DNA from 3 places in the Halomonas sp. 18071143 genome. Region 3 is predicted to be linked to each of the others. Evidence: predicted binding sites of a transcription regulator. Region 3 holds the regulator's gene; each other region holds the start of a gene.
What was found. The regulator FNR, encoded in region 3, switches genes on or off when oxygen is low (the NO sensors DNR and NnrR bind a similar motif). The targets are predictions, from matches to a motif close to TTGATNTANATCAA.
Positions count from the first base shown of each region.

Region 1: cyoA (ubiquinol oxidase subunit II) is a predicted target of FNR. The motif match lies at 789-802, and genes of this name have one in related genera.
Region 2: KVY02_RS09215 (cytochrome ubiquinol oxidase subunit I) is a predicted target of FNR. The motif match lies at 972-985, and genes of this name have one in related genera.

Region 1 covers NZ_CP078120.1:2,865,551-2,867,820, reverse strand. The annotation lists gene KVY02_RS13520 (DeoR/GlpR family DNA-binding transcription regulator) at 1-744, shown strand, start outside; gene cyoA (ubiquinol oxidase subunit II) at 1,011-2,072, shown strand; gene cyoB (cytochrome o ubiquinol oxidase subunit I) at 2,075-2,270, shown strand, end outside.
Region 2 covers NZ_CP078120.1:1,980,444-1,982,713, forward strand. The annotation lists gene KVY02_RS09215 (cytochrome ubiquinol oxidase subunit I) at 1-960, opposite strand, end outside; gene KVY02_RS09220 (calcium/sodium antiporter) at 1,182-2,156, opposite strand.
Region 3 covers NZ_CP078120.1:682,569-684,838, reverse strand. The annotation lists gene hemN (oxygen-independent coproporphyrinogen III oxidase) at 1-660, shown strand, start outside; gene fnr (fumarate/nitrate reduction transcriptional regulator Fnr) at 721-1,473, shown strand; gene ttcA (tRNA 2-thiocytidine(32) synthetase TtcA) at 1,460-2,270, opposite strand, start outside.

The DNA of each region.
Region 1 (2,270 bases), 1.7 Mb from region 3:
CTGGCCATGCTGCAAGAAGCCCTGGCAAGTGGGGGAACCCTGCACCTGCGCGATGCCGCCGAGCTGTGCGGAGTGTCGGAAATGACCATTCGCCGAGACCTCGCCACGCAGCCATCTCCCTTGAGCCTGCTGGGGGGGCGGCTGGTGATGGCCAGCTACCCCGGCGTGACGCCGGTCTACGACCTCACCGAGCAGCAGGCCAGCCACTACCATGTCAAACATCGCCTGTGCCAGCGTGCCGCCAGTTTCATCGACGAAGGCGACACGCTGTTCATCGACTGTGGCTCCACGCTGATTCCCTTGCTGGGCCAACTCAGCCATTTCCGCGAGCTGACCGTGGTGACCTACGCGCTGAACGTGGCCAACACGGTCGCCGCGTTGCCCAACGTGCGGCTGGTGCTGCTGGGGGGGCTGTTTCACGCCTCGTCGCAGTCTTTCGGCAGCGACGGCATGCGGGATGCCATCGAACGGCTGGGCATCAACAAGGCGCTGATTTCAGCGGCAGGGGTGGACTGGGAACGCGGAGTGAGCTGTTTTCACTTCCATGAAGTGGCCCCCAAACAAGCAGCGATTGCTACCGCCATGCAGCGATTGCTGGTGGTCGATGCCAGCAAGTTCGGCGTCGTACGGCCCGCCTATTTTGCCTCGCTGGCCGATTTCGACGTGGTGATCACTGACGACGAGCGCGCCCCTGGCCTGCTGGAAAACCATCCCGCCAGCTCCCTCAGCATCAGCGTTGCCTAACACATTTGGCCGCCCCTGGGGTGCGGCAAAGCGCCTCTTTCTGATTGACGGAGATCAATGGAAAATACTTTAGTCTTAATTTATACACGCAACGTGTGGTTAAGACTCGCTACCTACCCCTCCCGGTAGCGCATACCTTTCCCGGAGCACGTCAACCCTCGACGGTTTTGGGAAATGTATGGGGTAATAGTTAGCTTGCTACTTAGCTGGCTAGTTAGCCAGCCAGCAGCAGGCTGTATCAGCCACTCTCTCACGAGACTACACCCATGCAATTACCTACCCTTTGGCGCAGACGAGGCATTCTTGTGCTCGTTGTGCTGTGCCTGCTGTTGGCGGGCTGCAGTTCTGCATTGCTGGACCCAAAGGGGCAGATTGGCGTTGAGCAGCGCTCGCTGATTCTGACCTCCTTTGGGCTGATGCTGATTGTGGTGATCCCGGTGATCGTCATGACGCTGCTGTTTGGCTGGCGTTACCGGCGCAGCAACAGCGTTGCCAAGTACCTGCCTGACTGGGCCCACTCCAATGCCATCGAGGCAGCGGTGTGGAGCGTGCCTTGCGTGATCATCGCCGTTCTCGCCTTTCTTACCTGGAAAACCTCGCACTCCCTTGATCCCCATAAACCCATCGAAAGCAGCGTAGCGCCCATGGAAATACAGGCGGTGGCGCTGGACTGGAAATGGCTGTTCATCTACCCCGAGCAGGGCATTGCCAGTGTCAATGAAGTGGCTTTCCCGGTGGATACGCCGGTGCGCTTCAGGGTCAGCTCTGGTTCGGTGATGAATGCGTTCTTCATTCCCCACTTGGGCAGCCAGATCTACGCCATGGCGGGCATGGACAACGACGTGCACCTGATCGCCGATGAAGAGGGCGTCTACCCAGGCCGCTCCACCAACTACAGCGGAGCCGGTTTCTCCGGCATGACCTTCGACGCCCACGTGACCTCGCCAGCCGACTTCGATGCCTGGGTGGCCAACGTGCGTGAAGCAGACCAGACCCTGACCTACCCCGAGGGCTACAACGCCCTGGCGACACCCAGTGAATACCACCCGGTCGAACACTACTCGGCAGTGGCACCCGCCCTGTACGAAACGATTCTGACCAGCTTCCACGGGGGTGGCGAAGGCCACGGCGGCCATGGTGGCCACAGTGACCATGCGGCACATAGCGACGCCGTAGGTGAAGCCCACGACAGCCATGGCGAAAGCGGTGAACTCGAGAGTGCCCAGGTGGCCTCCCATCACGCTGCCTATGGCCACGTTACCAATCAGCACGCTAGCGATGAGCACGCCATGGGCGGCCATCCTGACAGCGTAGAAGCCGGGGGTTGAACATGTTTGGAAAATTGACGCTCGACGCCATTCCGTATCACGAACCGATCATCATGGTCGTGGCGGTGTTCATGGCGATTGGCGGTGCGGCGCTGCTTGGCGCGCTCACCTATTACCGCAAGTGGGGCTGGCTGTGGAACGAGTGGTTCACCTCCGTCGACCACAAGAAGCTCGGTATCATGTATTTTGTGGTGGCCC
Region 2 (2,270 bases), 1.3 Mb from region 3:
GAAGACGATCCAGACCGGTGGCTGCTCTTCAGGAGCAAATTCATTCAGCCCCTGAATAACCCCATCCGTAGAGTGGGTCAGGATGAGGCTGGCAAGATTGGGAATGCCGATTTCAAAGCGATTGGTTTGTGCTTCCTGATCCGGGATGGCGAACAGCAGCAGCGGAACGTTGCCAGAGGTCTCCCAATGCCCTTCCATGGCCGCCACTTTGGCCGGCTGGTGCTCCAGGGTATTCAAACCATGGAAGTCCCCCACGACCGCTTGGGCTGGCGCCAAAAACAGCAGCAACCAAAGGCACATGGAAAGTGCTCGACGGTTGGCTTCCGGGTCACGACCACGCAGCAGGAACCAGGCACTCACACCGGCCACCACGAAGCCACCGGTCAGGAAGGATGCCATGGCCATGTGTGCGAAGCGGTAAGGAAAGGAGGGGTTGAATATCGCTTCGGTCCAGGAAACCACGTGGAACCGATAGTCGATGAGCTCTACCCCTGCCGGCGTATGCATCCAGCTGTTGGCAGAAAGAATCCAGAACGACGAAATGAACGTACCGATCGCCACCATGATGGCAGCAAACAAGTGCACCCCTTGTGGCACCTTGCCTCGGCCAAAGAGCAGGACACCGAGGAATGCCGCTTCAAGGAAGAAAGCGGTAACGACCTCGTAGCTGAGCACCGGCCCGAGGAAGTTGGACGCTGCCTGGGAGAAGTTACTCCAGTTGGTGCCAAACTGAAAAGACATGACGATCCCGGAGACCACGCCCATACCGAAAACCACGGCAAACACCTTGGTCCAGAACAGTGCCAGGCGGTCCCAGGCGGGGTTGTTGGTCTTGAAAAACAGCCCATGAAGCAGCGCTATGTAAGACGCCAGCCCGATGGTAAAGACCGGAAAGATCGCATGAAACGATACAACGAAAGCGAACTGTATTCGCGATAGTACAAGGGGGTCGAGTTCCATCACACGCTCCTAAGACCTGGATCAATATCCCATCAATGGGTTACACAAGCTTAGTTGAGCCTTAATGGCACCGCATTTTAGTTATAAGCACTAAGCTTATTCTTTAGCTGTGTTGCATTTTAACGCTTCGACACCTGTTATACAGCGCAAGTTTGCCCAAAAAGCTGTGTCGCATTGACGCATGCCATTCAGGCAAACTGCTCATTTTCAATTAAAAAAAGTCATGTCATCACCACCAGACTGACCATGTAGCCGGTGTAGACGACAAACAGGGAAAACAGCACGCCCCCCTCCAGACGGTTGATTCGCCGCGGACGCCCGCGCCATGAGAATGCAAACAGCACCATCAGCAGCGTCATGAAAGTCATCACGCTCCAGTCACGCACCAGCACCTCACGGCCCGCCTCGATTGGCGCGATCACACCCGCCAACCCGACGACGGCCAGACTATTGAACAGATTGGAACCGACCACGTTGCCCAGCACCATATCGTGCTCTTTGCGCTTCAAGGCACTAATGGAAGAGGCCAGTTCAGGAAGCGACGTGCCCACGGCCACCACCGTCAAACCGATGATCAGGTCACTGACACCAAAGCCCACGGCAATTTCTACCGCGCCCCATACCAACAAACGCGAGCTGGCTACCAATAGCACCAGCCCCACCAGCGTCCACATCAGCGCCTTGCCACGAGAAAGCGGCTTGCTGTCCAGGCTCTCCGTCACTTCATCGGTCAGTGCATCCGCCTGATCACGCCGAGAACGAATGATACTGACCGTAATGAAGATCCCCAGCGCGGCCAGCAGCAACACTGCCTCACCGCGGGAAATCCAGCCATCCATCAGCATGTAGCCAGTCAGCAGCATGACCGCCACCAATAGCGGCATCTCCTTGCGAATAACGCTGGAGTGCACCGCCAGCGGCGCTATAAGCGCCACAAAACCCAGCACCAGCCCTATGTTGGCAATATTGGATCCGTAAGCATTGCCTAGCGCCAGCCCGGGATTACCCTGCATGGCCGCCAGTACGGAGACCATCATTTCAGGGGCCGACGTTCCGAATCCGATCACCAGCATACCGATCAGCAGTGGGGACAACCCCAGCCACCGCGAGGTAGCAGCAGCGCCATCGATAAATTTTTCAGCACTCCAGATCAGCAGGACGAGCCCTACCACCACTGCTACAAAGGCAAGCAACATTTCGGTTCCTTAATGTCATCGTATTAGGCACTATCGCGGCTGCATCCTTGTCGAACCGGGAGGCGGGGTCAAGCACCGAGTTCAAGAGAAGCATGGTGACCCTGATTTGACACT
Region 3 (2,270 bases):
TCGGTGTTCAATTACGCCCACATGCCCAGCCGCTTTGCCCCCCAGCGGCGCATCAGCGAGACAGACCTGCCCAGCGCCGACGAGAAGCTGGCGATCCTGCGCACCACCATCGAGATGCTCACTCAGGCAGGCTATGTGCATATCGGCATGGACCACTTTGCCCGCCCGGACGACAGCCTCGCCCAGGCCCAGCGCCAAGGCACTCTGCAGCGTAACTTCCAGGGCTACTCCAGCCACGCCCAGTGCGACCTGATTGGCTTGGGCGTTTCGGCCATTTCCCGTATCGATGATCTGTATGCCCAGAACCCCACCCAGCTGGCCGCGTATGAAGCGGCATTGGATGAAGGTCGGCTGGCAACCGTCAAAGGAGTACGTTTAAATAAGGACGACCTAATGCGGAGAGACGTCATCGAGCGCCTGATGTGCGATATGGAAATTGACCTGGCCAGCGTTGGCCAACGTTGGCACATCGACGCGCCTGCCTACTTCGCCAGCACGCTGGAGCGCCTGCAGCCCGCCGAGCGGGATGGCCTGCTGCAGCGCGAAGGGAACCGCCTGCGGGCGACGCCGACCGGGCGGCTGCTGATTCGCCACTTGGCCATGGCGTTCGATGCGCGCCTGCCGGGGCAACCCTCCCAGCGTTACTCGAAGATCGTATAAACGGCACCTTGAGACATCCACCCCCTGACCCTATGATGGCTAATGAAAAGGGAGAACAACATGCCATATCCTGCCAGCCAACGACGTTCACTGCTGCAAGAGGCGCGCTGCCAGACCTGCAGCCTCAGCTCGCTGTGCCTACCGCTCGCCCTGGAGCTGGAGGATATGAGCCAGTTCGACGCCATCATCCGCCGCCGCGCACCGCTCAAGAAGGGCGAACCGCTGTTTCGCCAGGGCGATGCGTTCACCAGCGTCTATGCGGTACGTTCCGGCAGCCTGAAACAGGTGACCAGCGAAGGCAACGGCAACGATCAGTTGACCAACTTCTATCTGCCCAGCGAGCTGGTGGGGTTGGATGGTATCGATGAAGAGCAGTATCCCGGCAGCGTGATCGCCCTGGAAACCACCACGGTGTGCGAGATTCCTTTCGACCGCCTGGACACACTATCGGAAGAGCTCCCGGAGCTGCGCGGCCAGCTTTACCGCAGCATGAGCAAAGAGCTGCGTGATGATCGGCGCATGATGCGCCTGCTATCGCGCAAGACCGCCGACCAGCGGCTGGCCAGCTTCCTGATTACCCTCTCTGATCGCTTCCGGCGACGCGGCTACTCGCCCTACAGCTTCCGGCTCTCCATGTCTCGCGCCGACATGGGGAACTACCTGGGGCTGGCCGTCGAAACCGTCAGCCGTATCCTGAGCCGCTTTCAGCAACAGAACGTGGTGGCCGTCTCGGGCCGAGAGGTCAATATTCTCGACCTGCAGCGGCTCATCACCCTGGCCGAAGAAGAGGAGCAGGCGATCAGCTCACGTTGAACGCCTGAATGCGCCCTTCCATCAGCGCCGCCTGTTTGGCTTCCAGCCCGACGAAGTCGAACAGCGCCCGGTCGGCCAACTGGGAAGGCGCTACATTGGTGACGGCCTTGAACATGCTCTCCAGCCGCCCCGGGTGCTTCTTGTCCCATTCGGCCAGCATGTCCTTGACGATCTGACGCTGCATATTGGGCTGCGACCCGCACAGGTTGCAGGGAATGATCGGAAACTCCATCAGCCGTGAGAATTCGGCAATGTCCGCCTCCTTGCAGTAGGCCAAGGGGCGGATCACGATGTTCTTGCCGTCGTCGGACAGCAGCTTGGGCGGCATGGCCTTCAGGGTTCCGCCAAAGAACATGTTGAGAAACAGCGTCTCGAGGATATCTTCCCGGTGGTGGCCCAGGGCAATCTTGTTGGCGCCGATCTCCTCGGCAAACCCGTAGAGCGACCCGCGACGCAGTCGCGAGCAGAGCGCGCAGGTGGTCTTGCCTTCCGGGGTTTTCTCCTTCACCACCGAATAGGTATCCCGCTCCAGAATGTGGTACTCCACACCCAGCTGATCCAGGTAACGGGGCAGCACGTGCTCGGGAAAGCCCGGCTGTTTCTGGTCGAGGTTGACCGCCACCAGGGAAAAGTTGACCGGCGCATTGCGCTGCAGATTGCGCAGGATTTCCAGCATGGTGTAGCTGTCCTTGCCACCCGACAGGCATACCATGACCCGATCACCCTCATCGATCATGTTGTAATCGATGATGGCGTTGCCCACTTCACGACGAAGACGCTTCTGCAACTTGTTGAAT